DNA from 2 places in the Streptomyces sp. NPDC050619 genome. Region 2 is predicted to be linked to the other one. Evidence: riboswitches for the same ligand, from Rfam matches in the RefSeq annotation. Region 2 holds a riboswitch; the other holds the start of a gene.

Evidence for each region. Region 2 has a riboswitch for cyclic di-AMP ahead of AB0I77_RS16215 (M23 family metallopeptidase). Riboswitches for the same ligand answer to the same signal wherever they lie in the genome.
Region 1: another riboswitch for cyclic di-AMP. It lies ahead of AB0I77_RS38320 (LysM peptidoglycan-binding domain-containing M23 family metallopeptidase); the one in region 2 lies ahead of AB0I77_RS16215 (M23 family metallopeptidase).

The regions. Positions count from the first base shown of each region.
Region 1 is NZ_JBFAIR010000031.1:37,298-44,862, reverse strand. It holds gene AB0I77_RS38330 (tyrosine-protein phosphatase) at 1-568, opposite strand, end outside; gene AB0I77_RS38325 (alpha-galactosidase) at 751-2,820, shown strand; cyclic di-AMP (ydaO/yuaA leader) riboswitch at 3,126-3,284, shown strand; gene AB0I77_RS38320 (LysM peptidoglycan-binding domain-containing M23 family metallopeptidase) at 3,289-4,230, shown strand; gene AB0I77_RS38315 (DUF6250 domain-containing protein) at 4,410-5,111, shown strand; gene AB0I77_RS38310 (SGNH/GDSL hydrolase family protein) at 5,245-6,063, shown strand; gene AB0I77_RS38305 (TetR family transcriptional regulator C-terminal domain-containing protein) at 6,445-7,056, opposite strand; gene AB0I77_RS38300 (Glu/Leu/Phe/Val dehydrogenase dimerization domain-containing protein) at 7,138-7,565, opposite strand, start outside.
Region 2 is NZ_JBFAIR010000008.1:223,911-231,475, reverse strand. It holds gene AB0I77_RS16240 (nucleotide pyrophosphatase/phosphodiesterase family protein) at 1-495, opposite strand, end outside; gene AB0I77_RS16235 (DUF5998 family protein) at 495-1,091, opposite strand; gene AB0I77_RS16230 (GNAT family N-acetyltransferase) at 1,216-4,062, opposite strand; gene AB0I77_RS16225 (HPr family phosphocarrier protein) at 4,239-4,520, shown strand; gene AB0I77_RS16220 (GntR family transcriptional regulator) at 4,666-5,361, opposite strand; gene AB0I77_RS16215 (M23 family metallopeptidase) at 5,550-6,323, opposite strand; cyclic di-AMP (ydaO/yuaA leader) riboswitch at 6,336-6,503, opposite strand; gene AB0I77_RS16210 (pitrilysin family protein) at 6,707-7,565, opposite strand, start outside.

The sequences.
Region 1 (7,565 bases), on a different contig from region 2:
TCGACTTCAGGTAGTCGGCGAGGATCGCCTCCCGCTCGACGCCCAGCGCGAGCAGCGTCACCGCGATGGACAGGCCCGCGCGGTCCTTGCCGGCCGCGCAGTGCATGAGGACGGGGACGCTGTCCTCGGCGATCGAGTGCAGCACCTGGGAGTGCTCGGCGGTGCGCTCCTTGATGATCTGGCGGTACGAGGTGATCATCCGATTCGCCGCCTTGCCGTCGCCGAGGATCTCGCGCAGCTGGTCGGTCTCGCCGTCCCGGACCATCGTCCAGAACTCGGCGCCGTGCGCCGGGTCGGTCAGCGGCAGGTTCACATTGCGCACGCCCGGCAGCTCTACGTCGGGCCCTTCCAGCTTCTGGTCCGCCGCATTACGGAAGTCGAAGATCGTGTGCAGGCCCAGGGAAGTGAGTAAGGACGCGTCCTGTTCGGTGGCGTGGGCGAGGTGGCCGCTGCGGAACAGCACTCCGTACCGCACCCGTCGTCCGTCCTCGGTCGGCAGTCCGCCCACGTCCCGGAAGTTGCGCACTCCGGCCAGCTCGGGTTCGGTCGACGGGACCTGCTGCGTCACGTGGGCTCCTCCCACTCCGTCCCGCCGACGCGGCTCGACGACGGGCACTCACTCGACGATACGACATGGATTCCTGGGGCAATGAGTTGTCCACAGGCGTTGCACCGTAGGCTCTCGGCGCTTGATGATGTTGAGGCTTGAGCGCACCTGTTCGTTTTCTGTTCGTATCTGTGAGGGACTGCATGCTGGAGATCGCCGAGAGCGGCCGTACGTGGATTCTGTCCGGGCCGACCAGCAGTTACGCCGTCCATCTCACCGATGACGACGAGCTACTGCACCTGCACTGGGGGCCGCGGATCACGCTCGCCGACGCCGAGGCCCTCGCTCTGCGCCCGCTGCCGGACTACTGGCCCTTCGAGTCCCCGCTGGACGGACGCGAGGAGTACCCGGTCGAGGGCGGCCCTCGCTTCGTCCGGCCGGCCCTGTCCGTGCGCACGGACGAGGGGCGCGGCACCGAGTGGAGCTTCGAGGCGTCCGACAGTGAGGGCGACGAGCTGCGGCTGCGGTTCCGTGACGGCGGGCTCGTGATCACGCTGCACTACCGCATGCGGGACGACGTCGTCGAGCGCTGGGTGAGCCTGGACAACGAAGGGCCCGCCGTGGAACTCCTTCGCGCCGACTCCGCCACCTGGACCCTGCCCGACCGCGAGGCCTGGCGGCTGTCCCAGCTGCACGGCCGCTGGGCCGCGGAGTCCCGGCTGGTGCGTGCTCCCCTCACCTACGGTGAGAAGGTCATCGGCAGCCGCCGCGGTCATACCGGACACCAGCACCTGCCGTGGGTCGCGCTCGACACCGACGCGACCGAGGAGCGTGGCGAGGTGTACGGCTGCGCCCTCGGCTGGTCCGGCTCCTGGCGGATCGCCGTGGCCCAGCTCCCGGACACGCGGATCCAGATCACCGGCGGGGCCGGTTACGACGACTCCGGTCTGCTCAGTCTGGCGGCGGGGGAGTCGTTCACGACGCCCGTCTTCGCCGGCCTGTGGAGCGACGGCGGCTTCGGCGGGGCGAGCCGCGCCTGGCACGCCTACCAGCGGACGTACGTCATTCCGGACGCGGACACGGACCGGCCGGTGCTCTTCAATTCCTGGGAGGCCACGGAGTTCGACATCTCGGAGGAGCAGCAGGGGGCGCTGGCGCGGCGGGCCGCCGCGATGGGCGTCGAGCTGTTCGTCGTCGACGACGGCTGGTTCGGGGCACGCACCAGCGACCGCGCCGGGCTCGGCGACTGGACGCCCAACCCGGACCGCTTCCCGGGCGGCCTGCGCCCCCTCGGCGACTACGTGCACGCGCTCGGCATGCGGTTCGGCATCTGGGTCGAGCCGGAAATGGTCAATCCGGACAGCGATCTGTACCGCGCCCATCCGGACTGGGTGCAGTACCAACCGGGGCGAAAGCGGACGGAACTGCGCAATCAGCTCGTGCTGAACCTCGCGCGCGAGGACGTCCAGGAGTACCTCTGGGAACAGCTCCACGCACTCCTCTCCAGTGCCCCGATCGACTACGTGAAGTGGGACTTCAACCGCTGCTTCACCGACGCGGGCTGGCCCGGCGAGCCCTACCCGCAGCGCCTGTGGGTCGACCATGTGCACGCCCTGTACCGCCTGTTGGACCGGCTGCGGGCCGCCCACCCCGGCGTCGCCTTCGAGTCCTGCTCGGGCGGCGGCGGCCGGATCGACCTCGGCGTGCTGAGCCGCACGGACCAGGTGTGGACCTCGGACAACACCGACCCGCTCGACCGGCTCGCCATCCAGCACGGTTTCAGTCAGATCCACCCCGCCCGGGTCATGGCCGCCTGGGTCACCGACAGCCCCAACACCCAGCTCAACGGCCGGATCAGCTCCCTGCGCCTCCGGTTTGTCAGTGCCATGGCCGGGGTGCTCGGGGTCGGCGGAGACCTCGCCGAGTGGACCGAGGAGGAGCTGGCCGAGGCCCGCGAGTGGGTGACCCTCTACAAGGAGATCCGGCCCCTCGTGCAGCGCGGCGACCTCTACCGGCTGCGCCCTCCGCAGGGCGGGCTGAGTGCGGTGCAGTACGTGCTGGGTGACGAGGCGGTCGTCCTCGCCTGGCTCGAGGCGCAGCACTACGGCGAGCCCGTCCCGGCGCTGCGACTGCGCGGCCTCGACCCGACAGCCTCGTATGAATGCCGCGAAACGGGCGAAGTTCACCGGGGGGCCGTACTGCTGCACCACGGGCTGCGGACAGGGCTGCGCGGTGACCTTGATGCGACGGTTCTCCGGCTCCGCCGCATCTGAGAGCTCTGTCCTAATTAGCGCCTTGAGTCCAACTCCTGGTGAATTGGCGGGACCTGGCGAGGAGGCACGTGAGGAGCGTCATATTCGTGACCGTGTGTCGCCCGTCATGTTCACGTAATTCACACGCTTTTCAAGGGTGTTTGAGCTGAAGGGCGCTCTTTCAATTCACGGAGGGTGACGGGAATTCTCACAGGGGATCAAGAAGAAACGCATTCACGGGGAACCTCTCGCTTGTCCCTTTGCGTCTTAGTCGCTTACGTTCACCACCGATCCGGACGGACGCCCAATCCTGCCGCCGCCCGGAGCCCGCACACTCACCCGTCCACGGCAGGAGCGGGGGACCCACAGGTAGAACCGCCTGTTCCGGTCTCCGGAACAGGCTAGGGGTAAAGCCGTGCTTCGGCATGGCCGGGCATCTCCAGTCCGCACCCGACAGCTCACCTCGCAGGCGCCGGAGAGGAATTCACCATGCCCGCGAAGGGTAAGCACCGCCGCCCCAAGTCCCAGCGTTTCACCCGTTCCATCGCCGTTGCCGGAACCGGCGGTGCCGCGCTCGCCCTCCCGCTTCTGGGGGCCACCGGCGCCCATGCCGCCCCCGCGCAGTCCGTTTCGGAAAAGGCCGTTCAGTCGTCCGTTCCGGCCGCCGAGAAGAAGGTGGCTGAAAAGCCGGTGGCTGGAAAGAAGGCTGCCGCGAAGACGTATTCGGTTCGGGCCGGCGACTATCTCGCGAAGATCGCCGAGGAGCAGAGCGTCAGCGGTGGCTGGCACAAGCTCTACGCCGACAATCGTGAGGCGGTCGGGGACAACCCGTCGTTGATCCATCCCGGTCTGAAGCTCGCGATCGGCAAGAAGGCCACGACGAGTACCGCCAAGACCGGGTCGTCGCCCTCTTCGTCGTCGTCCAAGCCTTCGCCCAAGCCCAAGTCGAAGTCGTCGTCCGCGCCGAAGGCGTCCTCCTCGGCGAAGACCGAGTCGGCCGCGCAGACGACCGACAACGCCAGCGGCTTCACGCTCCCGGTGGGTGGTGCCTCCGTCGGTACCGGGTACCGGGTCGCGGGTAGCATGTGGTCCAGCGGTTACCACACCGGCGTCGACTTCGTCGTCCCGACCGGCACCTCGCTCAAGGCCGTCGGCGCGGGCACGGTCGTCTCCGCGGGCTGGGGCGGTGCGTACGGCAACCAGGTCGTCATCAGGCTCGCCGACGGCTACTACGCGCAGTACGCCCACCTGTCCTCGCTCTCCGTCTCGTCCGGTCAGACCGTGACCGCGGGGCAGCAGGTCGGCCTCTCCGGTGCGACCGGCAACGTGACCGGCCCGCACCTGCACTTCGAGATCCGCACCACGCCGGACTACGGCTCGGACGTGGACCCGGTCGCCTACCTCCGTTCGAAGGGCGTCGCCGTCGGCTGACGCCCCACCGACCACCTGTCTGACACGCTGCCGAAGGCCGGACCCCGATCCCCGGGTCCGGCCTTCGGTATGCCCGGGCGGGGAGAGGGGGGACACTGTGAACTCTGAAGCGGTGCAAGCGCTTTCCCTCTCCGCTTCTCTCTCCACTTCGCTCTCCACATCCGAAGGAGCCGTATCCCGTGACGACCACGCGTAGAGCTTTCGGCGCCCTGGCCGCCGGTGCCGCCGTCGCCGCCCTCACCCCCGGCACCGCGAGCGCCGGACCTCGCCACCGCCGGCTCATCGCCCACGACGACTTCCGCCGCGGCCTCGGCAAGTGGGCCGTCGAACTCCAGGACGGCGGCACCGTCACCGCAGCCCGGGGCGTGCTGGAGATCGACGTGCCGAGCGGTGCGACGGTCTGGTTCAAGCAGCGGCTCGAGGGGCCCTACGTCCTGGAGTACACCGCCACGCCGGTGTCGGAGGGCGGGGTCAACGACCGGGTCTCGGACCTCAACAACTTCTGGAACGCCACCGACGTGCGCTCTCCGGAGGACCTCTTCGCCACCCCGAGGGGCGGGGCGCTGGAGGAGTACGACTACCTCAGGACGTACTACGCCGGCTACGGCGCCAACTACAACACCACGACCCGGCTGCGCCGCTACGTCGGCGAGGCGGGCGTGCGTCCGCTCGTCTACGACTACACCGAGCCGCTGCTGGTGGCGAACCGGCCGCACCGGGTCCGCGTCGTCTCCGACGGCTCGACGGTCCAGTGGTGGAACAACGGGCGGCTCGTGTTCGACTACCGAGACCCGGAGCCGTACACGAGTGGGCACTTCGCGTTCCGGACGGTGTGGAGTCATTTCCGGATCGCCGAATTCCGGGTGTGGCAGTCGCGGTAGTTGCCGCCTCAACAGCGGTGGTGGGAGGGGTATTCCTGGTTTGACCAACACTTGAAGGGTGGCTTATCTCACCGCTCGTCAACCCCTTATTACGGTCGCGTAGGTCACATCCGAAGGGGAATCATGGGCTGTTGTGGCAGACGATTCGAAGAATGACAACAGATCAGGGATCGGGTCGTACGTAGCGGTGGGGGACAGCTTCACCGAGGGCGTGGGCGACCTTGGCCCCGACGGGGCATATGTCGGCTGGGCCGACCGGTTCGCGGTACTGCTCGCGGACCGGCGGCCCGAGGACGACTTCCAGTACACGAACCTCGCCGTGCGCGGCAGGCTGCTCGACCAGATCGTCGAGGACCAGGTTCCGCAGGCCGTCGAACTGGCTCCGGACCTGGTCTCGTTCTGCGCCGGAGGCAACGACATCCTCCGGCCCGGCACTGATCCGGACGAGGTCGCCGAGCGCTTCGAGCGGGCGCTCGATCGGCTCACCTCCGCCGTCGGCACCGTCATGGTGACGACCGGCTTCGACACCCGTGGCATCCCTGTGCTCAAGCATCTGCGCGGCAAGATCGCCACCTACAACGGGCACGTACGGGCCATCGCCGACCGATACGGCTGCCCGGTGCTCGACCTGTGGTCCCTGAAGACCATTCAGGACCGCCGGGCCTGGGACGGCGACCGGCTCCATCTGTCGCCCGAGGGGCACACGCGCGTGGCGTTGCGCGCGGGCCAGGTCCTCGGCGTGGAGGTCCCGGCCGACCCGGACCAGCCGTGGCCGCCGCTTCCGCCGCGCGGCACCCTGGAGATCCGGCGGGACGACGTGCACTGGGCGCGCGAGTACCTGGTGCCGTGGATCGGCCGCCGGCTGCGCGGTGAGTCGTCGGGGGACCACGTGACCGCCAAGGGCACTCTGTCGCCGGACGACATCAAGTCGCGGATCTCGTGGGTGGCGTGAGGGCGTTCGGGATGCCCGGTCGGTGACGGTCTGCGGACCGGTGTCGGCCGGGCCTCGTGTGCTGCCGGGGCGGGTCCCGCTGCGGGATCGGCGGGCGTGACCTGTCCCGTCGACCGACGGCGCCGACGTGTCGCTCGCGCTTGGGGGATGCGGGTGACCGCCGCCGTCACCGCGGTGTAGGAGCCGGGGTGGGTTGGGCCGGCGGATGGGTAAGTGGCTCGCTGCTGGGCTGGGGTGGGTTGGGCCGGCGGATGGGTAAGTGGCTCGCCGCCGGGCTGGGGTGGGTTGGGCCGGTGGCGGGCGAGTGGCTCGCTGCTGGGATGGGCTGGGGTGGGCCGGTGGCGGGCGAGTGGCTCGCTGCCTGCTGCGTCCTGCCGCGTCCTACGTCGTCAACGCCTCGCGCTCCAGGCCCAGTTCCCGGGCGAGCGCCTCGTCCACCCACTCCTGCGCTCGCGTCCGGGCCACCGCACCCGAGTAGCACGTCAGTTGTACGGCGAGCCCGTCCAGCAGGGCGGTGAGGCGCAGGGCCGTGCCGCCCGGGTCCGGGCAGCTGAACTCGTCCGCGGCCACACCCTCGGCGATCACCTCGGTGATCGCCGCCTTCCACTGCCGGTCGAGGTACCGCGTGACCTCCTGCAACGTGGGCTCGCGCAGCGCCGCCGCCCAGCCCTCGATCCACAGGCGCCAGCCCTTGGCCTGGCCGGTCGGGGCGTACCAGCGCACGGCCGACCGCAGCCGGCGCAGCGCGGTGGTGCGACGGCCGAGCAGCTTGCGCAGATGGGCGAGATCGTCCTCGGCCGCGTGGCTGAACGCGGCGGCGACCAGCTTCTCCTTGGTCGAGAAGTGATAGAGGACCAGCGCGTTGCTCACGCCGAGGGCCGAGGCCACGTCGGCGATCCTGACCGCCGCCACGCCCCGCGCCTCGATCTGCTCGATGGCGGCCCGCAGCAATTCCTCACGCCGCTCCGCCACGCTCAACCGCACTCTCGCCACGCGGTCACCTTAATCCGTTGCCCTGTGAGGTACCTGGGGGAGGTCGTTGGGGTGCCTGACGGAAGTCCTTTCGGCGACCCGTCACCGATACCACCCGAACCGCTCGGCGATCACCGGCAGCCGGTCGGCGACGATGGCGTGCGCGGCGGCCCGCGGGCTCGTGCCGTCGGCCTCGGCGCGGGCCAGCATCTGCTCGACCAGGGCACGCATCGAGCGGCGCGTGTGCGCGAACGCCTCGTCCGCGTCGGCGCCGATGTCGCCGAACAGGGTCCACCACCACCACGCGTTCGTCCCGGAGTTGACGACCACGTCCGGCAGTACGGTCACCCCGCGCGCGGCCAGCAGTTCCTCCGCCTCAGGAAGGACGGGCATGTTGGCCGCCTCGACGATCCAGCGCGCGGTGATCCGCTCCTGGTTCGCGGTGTCGATGGCGTAGGAGACCGCCGCGGGCACCAGCACGTCGGCGCCGGTGGACAGCCAGGCGTCGCTGGGCAGTTCACGGTCGGCGG
Region 2 (7,565 bases):
CCACGGCTGCCAGCGCAGCTGGTTCATCAGCTCGCCGGTGGCCGGATTGCGGACGGTGTAGCCGGGCAGGCCGTGGGCGCCCGGCGGCCGGCCGGTGCCGACGGAGGCGAGGGAGGTGGCGGTGGTGGCCGGGAAGCCCGCGGTGATCGGACGCCCGGTGCCGCCGCGTGACGAGGCGAGCAGGGATGCCATGTACGGGGCCTCGTCCGGGTGCGCCCTGAGCTGCTCCCAGCCGAGGCCGTCGATCAGGAACACGCAGTTCCGGTCGGCGGGGGTCAGCTCCGGGATGGCGGCGGTCGTTCCCGGTACGGACATGCCCGCGGCCAGCGTGGGCAGCAGGTCGGCGAGGGAGCCGGTGCCGTACTCGGGGACGGGCGCGGAGTCGAGGGCGAGCGGCTGTGGGTGCTGGTGCTGGTCCCAGGCGGAGGCGGAATCAGGAGGGGCGGGCGCGGAGCGCCCTCGATCATGGGCGGCGGGGGGAGACGGGTGGGCCATCAGCGGGTGACGTCCGCGGTCGCCTCGGAGATGGCCTGCGCGAAGGCGAGCGCCTGGCGCACCGTCTCCTGGCCGTCCCCGGCCTCGCTCACGCGCAGGCTCAGGTCGTCCGCCGTCGAGTTGCCGGTGTAGCCGTGGTCCGCCTCGCAGTTGGGGTCGCCGCAGGCGGCGGGCTCCAGGTCGATGCGGGAGACGGCGCCCCAGCCGATGGTCAGCACGACCTCGCGGGGCAGGGTGCCCGGGGTGTACGACTCCGGGTTGGCGACCACGCGGCTGACCACGACCGACGAGATCCGGCCGAGCTTCACGGACTCGGTGGAGGTGGTGGCGTACGGCGTCGGCGAGGTGGTGTCCGCGTTCTGCTCGTCGGTATGGCTGACGATGAAACGGGTGCCGGTGAGGACGAGCACGGTCACATGCCGCCGCACCTCGTTCTGGTCGAACGTCGTCTCCTGGTGGACCAGGAACGACCGCATGGGCTCGCCGCCCACAGCGGCCTCCACCGCCTCGGCCACGAGGGCCGGGTAGTAGCCGCTGCGCTCGATCGCCGAGCGCAGCCCCTGGGTCGTCGTACTGGTCTTGGCCATGACGCCCATCCTACGGGGACCCACTGACTGCGAGGCACGCTCACGACTGTCTTAATCGGACTCGGTACAGGACTCGGTATAGGACTCGGTGTAGGACTCGCGGCAAGTCTCGGTACGACGTGCGCGCATGCCGTCAGTACGCCGGAAGCGTCCTCGGGCCGAGGTCGTCGCGGGCGGGCGGTGGTGCCAGCCGGACGGAGGCGCCGAGGACGCTCAGACCGCGCGAGGCGACGACGACCGGCTCCAGGGTGACCGCGACGACCTCCGGGTGGTCGTCGACCAGCCGCGACACCCTCAGCAGCAGCTCCTCCAGGGCAGGTGTGTCCACCGGCGTCGAGCCGCGCCAGCCGAACAGGAGCGGCGCCGTCCGGATCGACCGGACCAGCGAGCCGGCCTCCCGGTCGGTGACCGGAACCAGCCGGTGCGCCATGTCCCCGAGCAGCTGCGAGGCGGCCCCGGCCAGCCCGAACGACAGCACGGCCCCGGCCGCCGGGTCGATGACGGCCCGGACGACGGTGTCGACTCCCCGTGGCGCCATCCCCTGCACCACCGGCCGCAGCTCCTCGGGCTTCCCGAACAGCCCGGTCAACTCGGCGTACGCCCGCCGCAGTTGCTCCTCGTCCGCGAGATCCAGGCGTACGCCGCCCAGGTCGGCGCGGTGGCGCAGGTGGGGGGCGGTGGCCTTGAGGGCGACCGGGTAGCCGAGGGTGCGCGCGGCGGCGACGGCGGCGTCGGGAGTGGGCGCGGGCAGGGCGCCGTGGACGTGCACGCCGTACTTCCCGAGCAGCTCGCGCGTCTCGTCGACGCCGAGGGTGAGCCCCTGCCCTCGCGCGAGCAGTCCGCCGATCAGCGCGGCGGCCCCCTTCTCGTCGATGTCCTCGTACGCGGGGACCTTCCCGGGCTCGGCGGCCTCCCGTCGCCACTGCGCGTACTTGACGGCTTCGCCGAGGGCCCGGACGGCGCGTTCGGCGGCGGGGTAGGCGGGGATGAGGCGGGAGGAGTTCTCGGGGGCGGACAGGTCCTCCGCAGTCGTCGCGCAGAGTCGGTCCAGGGGGCGGAAGGGGTGGGGACGGTCGACGGAGCCGGCCACCGGCGCACTCGCCCGCGGTGCCGTGCTCGCCGCGGCCGACAACGCCTCCGCCAGCCCTCCGAGCTCGACGTGCACCACCAGCACCGGCTTCCCGGGGGCCCGCGCGGAGGCGGACCGCAGGGCTTGTGCCAACTCCCCGTCCTGCGCCGGCCCCTCCCCCAGCGTCGGAATCGCCGTCACCACCACCGCGTCGCACGCGTCGTCCGCCAGGGCCCGGGACAGCGCCCCGTGGAAGTCCTCCGGCGACGCGCCCGTCGTCAGATCCTGCGGCGGCAACGGCCTGAGCCCCTCGGACAGACAGGCGTCGTACGTCAGCAGCCCCAGCGACTCGGAGTTCCCGAGGATCGCCACCCGCGGCCCCGTCGGCAGCGGCTGGCGCGCGAGCAGCAGGCCCGCGTCGACCAGCTCGGTGATCGTGTCGACCCGGATCACCCCGGCCTGCCGCAGCAGCGCGGACACGGTGGCGTGCGGCAACCGCGTCGCCCGTACGGCATGCCCCTGCGGCGCCGCGCCCCCATGGCGCGCCCCCTGCACCACGACCAGCGGTTTCGCCGCCGCCGTCCGCCGGGCGAGCCGGGTGAACTTGCGCGGGTTGCCGATGGACTCCAGATACATGAGGACGACGTCGGTGTCGGGGTCGTCGTACCAGTACTGGAGTACGTCGTTGCCGGAGACGTCCGCCCGGTTGCCGGAGGAGACGAACGTCGACACACCGGTCACCCCGGTGACGCCGCCGCCGCGCCGGTGCAGCCGGGACAGCAGGGCGATGCCGATGGCGCCGGACTGCGAGAACAGGCCGATCCGGCCCGGACGGGGCATCTCGGGCGCCAGCGAGGCGTTCAGCCGTACGTCCGACGAGGTGTTGATGACCCCGAAGGCGTTCGGCCCGATGATCCGCATGCCGTACGCGCGCGCGTGCCGGACGAGTTCCCGCTGGCGCTCGCGCCCCTCGGGGCCGCTCTCGGCATACCCCGCGGAGAGCACGACGAGTCCCTGCACGCCGTGCGCCCCGCACTCGGCGACGATCTCGGGGACGTACCGCGCCGGCACGGCGACGACCGCGAGGTCGACGGGCCCCTCGATGTCCCGCACCGAGCGGTACGCGGGGATCCCGTCGAGGTCTTTGCGCTCCTCGGGGAAGGCCTTGTTCACCGCGTACAGGGGGCCGGTGAACCCGGCGGCCCTGATGTTGTCGAAGACGCTGCGGCCCACGCCGCCGGGCGCGCGGCCGGTCCCGACGACGGCGACGGAGCCGGGCATCAGGAGCCGCTGCACGGACCGCGCCTCGGCGCGCTGTTCGCGCGCGTACTGCACGGCGAGCGAGCGGTCCGTGGGCTCCAGATCGAACTCCAGGCGTACGACGCCGTCCTCAAACCTGCGCTTCTGGGTGTAGCCGGCGTCCGTGAACACCTTGATCATCTTGGTGTTGGCGGGCAGCACCTCGGCGGCGAAGCGACGGATGCCGCGCTCGCGCGCGACGGCCCCGATGTGCTCGAGGAGCGCGGAGGCGACCCCGCGCCCCTGGTGGGCGTCCTGGACGAGGAAGGCGACCTCGGCCTCGTCGGCGGGGGCCGCCGCGGGCATGCCATCGGCGCCGATGCGGTCGTAGCGTACGGTGGCGATGAACTCGCCGCCGATGGTGGCCGCGAGTCCCACCCGATCCACGAAGTCGTGGTGCGTGAAGCGGTGGACGTCCTTGGCGGACAGGCGAGGGTAGGGCGCGAAGAAGCGGTAGTACTTCGACTCGTCCGAGACCTGCTCGTAGAAGCTGACCAGGCGATCGGCGTCATCAACGGTGATGGGCCGGATGCGCGCGGTGCCGCCGTCGCGCAGCACCACGTCGGCTTCCCAGTGGGCGGGATACTCGTGCCGGTCCGACGAGGTCTGCATGGGCCCCAGAGTACGGCTCGCGTCTGACAACGGCGCGAGGCAGTCTGTGGAGGACGGAAGCCGGACCGAGGCCGCGGTCCGACGACCTGCCGGGGCGGTACGAAGGACCACTCCGGGCTCGCTTCACGATGTGGGAAACTGGTCTAGACAACCTGAACACCGAAGGGCAGCATCACATGGCTGAGCGCCGCGTCAACGTCGGCTGGGCCGAGGGCCTCCACGCCCGTCCCGCCTCCATCTTCGTCCGGGCCGCCACGGCCGCAGGTATCCCGGTGACGATCTCCAAGGCCGACGGCAACCCCGTCAACGCGGCCTCCATGCTGGCCGTCCTCGGTCTGGGCGCCACGGGCGGCGAGGAGATCGTCCTCGCCTCCGACGCCGAGGGCGCGGACATCGCCCTCGACCGTCTCGCGAAGCTGGTCTCGGAGGGCCTCGAGGAGCTTCCCGAGACTGTCTGAGAAATCGGGACCGCCTGAGAAAAGGCGCCGTATCACACCCGGAAGGGCTCGCTCGAATTATCGGGCGGGCCCTTCGCATTTCCGTCTCGCGGACAGCAGAAGTAATCCCCCGGGAATTATCCCTTCTTTGTATACGGCGCCTGTGTTAATGACGCAGGCTCGTCATGTTTACGGGGTGTTGCGAGTTCCTCACACGCTCCGCGCGATCCGTGCCGGAGGCGAAACGCAGTCGGTGCGCGGTGCTCGCGCGCTCCGTGTGCAGCGCCGTGATCGCCCGCGCACGGTCGCTGTCGCCGCGCGCCACGGCGTCCACGATCCCGCCGCGCTCCGCCCAGGACTCCGCCGGGTTGGCCGGCGCCTCCACCGCGTACATCCAGGCGATCTTGTGGCGCAGCTGGGTCAGCATCGAGGTGAGCGCGGGGCTGCCGGAGGCCTGGGCGAGCGTCTCGTGGAACCAGCTCCCCAAGGAGCGCAGGTCCTCGCTGTTGCCCCGCCTGGCCCGCTCCTGGCCCAGCCGGACCAGACCGCGCAGCACCTTGAGGTGGGCCTCGGTGCGCCGCTGGGCGGCCCGGGCGGCACCGAGCGGCTCCAGGAGCATGCGCATCTCCAGGAGGTCGGCACCCTCCTGCTCGGTGGGTTCCGCGACGCACGCGCCCGCGTGCCGCCGGGTCACCACGAAGCCCTCGGCCTCCAGCGTGCGCAGGGCCTCCCGGACGGGGACGCGCGAGACGCCGTAGCGACGCGCGAGCAGTTCCTCGGTGAGCCGGCTGCCGCGCTCGTAGACACCCGCAACGATGTCGTCACGGATCGCCGTGCATACCGAGTGCGCCGGAATACGCATGACCGACCTCCGCCTTAATCCCCGTGAAACGTCGACGATTGACGTGTGTTCAGTGACTCTATTGCAATGAGCCGCAATTTCCGATAGCGGACCGGAATCCATGGATATTTTTTGGACAGACGGGCGTCTGAAACGCCGAAAGCCCCGGCTCGGGAGCCGGGGCTTCGGGAAGCGAAGCGCTGGGAGCGTCAGACGTTGACGCCGTGCGCGCGCAGGTAGGCGACGGGGTCGATGTCCGAGCCGTACTCCGCGGTCGTCCGGGCCTCGAAGTGCAGATGCGCGCCGGTGACGTTGCCGGTGGCGCCGGAGAGGCCTATCTGCCCCCCAGGGGTGACCTGCTCGCCCACCGAGACGCCGATGGACGACAGGTGGCCGTACTGGGTGTACGTGCCGTCGTTCATCTTGATCACGATCTGGTTGCCGTAGGAGCCGGCCCAGCCGGCCTCGACGACGGTGCCGGAACCGACCGCGTGGACGGACGTGCCGGTCGAGGCGTGGAAGTCCACGCCGGTGTGGCTGCCGGAGGACCAGACGGCGCCGCCGGTCTTGTAGCCGGTCGAGATGTACGAGCCGGAGATCGGGGCGACGAAGGCGTTGAGTCGCTCGCGCTCGGCCTCGCGGGCGGCGCGCTCCTTGGCCTCCTTGGCCTCGCGCGCCTTCTTGGCGTCGGCGACCGCCTTCTTGCGTGCGGCCTCCTCGGCCTTCTGCTGCGCCTCGGCCTCCTCGGCGGCCTGCTTCTGGGCCTCGGCCTGGGCGCCGATCTCGTCGGCGACCGAGTCGCCGACGGTGATGACGGGGATGAGACCGGTCTGCTCGGCGGCGGGTTCGGCGGCCAGCGCCGGGGCGGCCAGGGTGCCGATGACTCCGGTGGTGGTGAGCGCCGCGAGGCCCGCCGCACGGGCGGTGGAGCGCTTCATCCGGCTGGGACGACGGTGCTTCCCGGTGGCGCAGTTGAACGCCATGGAGTGGCTGTTCCTTTCCTTCCCTCTCGCCTACCGGGTTAGCTGACGGGTTCGGAGCAGGAAGGTCTCCTACGGACCCCCTCGCGGTGCGCGCGGGCGTCCGATTCACCCCAGGGACTTCATGTGTGGGTCCCCGGCTCCCCTGGCTCGCGCCGTACGGGGACTCGGCGATGACTGTCCGGTGCCGCGGATGCGGCGCACTGCCTGACGGACAGCCGGGATGACGCTAAACGGGCCGACTTTCAATCCCCAAACAGATCATGGCTTTTGTAGCGCATGCCACAGGGCAGACAGGCAACCTCTCCCTCAATTCGGACATAGGGGAGCCCTGGTGACTCTTCTGTCACCAGGGCCCCTACGCGCGCGTGCGTCGTGCTTCGGCTCTACTCGGCCGAAACGACGGTGACTTCGCCGATGCCGAGGGCCTCGACGGGCTCCTTGATCTGGGCCGCGTCACCGACGAGGACCGTCACCAGACGGTCCACCGGGAAGGCGCTCACGACCGCCGCGGTGGCCTCGACGGTGCCGGTCGCGGCGAGCTGCCGGTACAGCGTCGCCTGGAAGTCGTCCGGCAGCTGCTGCTCGACCTGGTCGGCCAGCGTGCCGGCGACGGCCCCGGCGGTCTCGTACTTGAGCGGGGCCACGCCGACGAGGTTCTGCACGGCCACGTCGCGCTCGTCGTCCGTGAGCCCCTCCTCGGCGAGCTTGCGCAGCACCGTCCACAGGTCCTCGAGGGCGGGGCCGGTGTTCGGGGTGTCGACGGAGCCGCTGATGGCGAGCATCGCGGCACCGCTGGCCCCGCCGGGAGAAGGCGCCGCGGAGCGCAGCACCTGCCCGAACGCCCGCACACCGTAGGTGTAGCCCTTCTCCTCCCGCAGGACGATGTCCAGGCGGGAGGTGAGGGTGCCGCCGAGGCAGTAGGTGCCGAGCACCTGCGCGGGCCATACGCGGTCGTGCCGGTCGGCGCCGATACGGCCGATCAGCAGCTGCGTCTGGACGGCCCCCGGACGGTCCACGATGACGACCCGGCCGGTGTCGTCGGCGGTCACCGGTGCCATGGGACGCGGCTCGGCCGCGGAGCCGGTCCAGGCGCCGAGCGTGTCGCCGAGCAGCGCGTCGAGGTCGATCCCGGTGAGGTCGCCGACCACCACGACGGTGCCGGTGGCGGGACGGACGTGCTTCTCGTAGAAGCCGCGTACGGCCGCGGAGTCGATGGCGGCGACCGTCTCCTCGGTGCCCTGG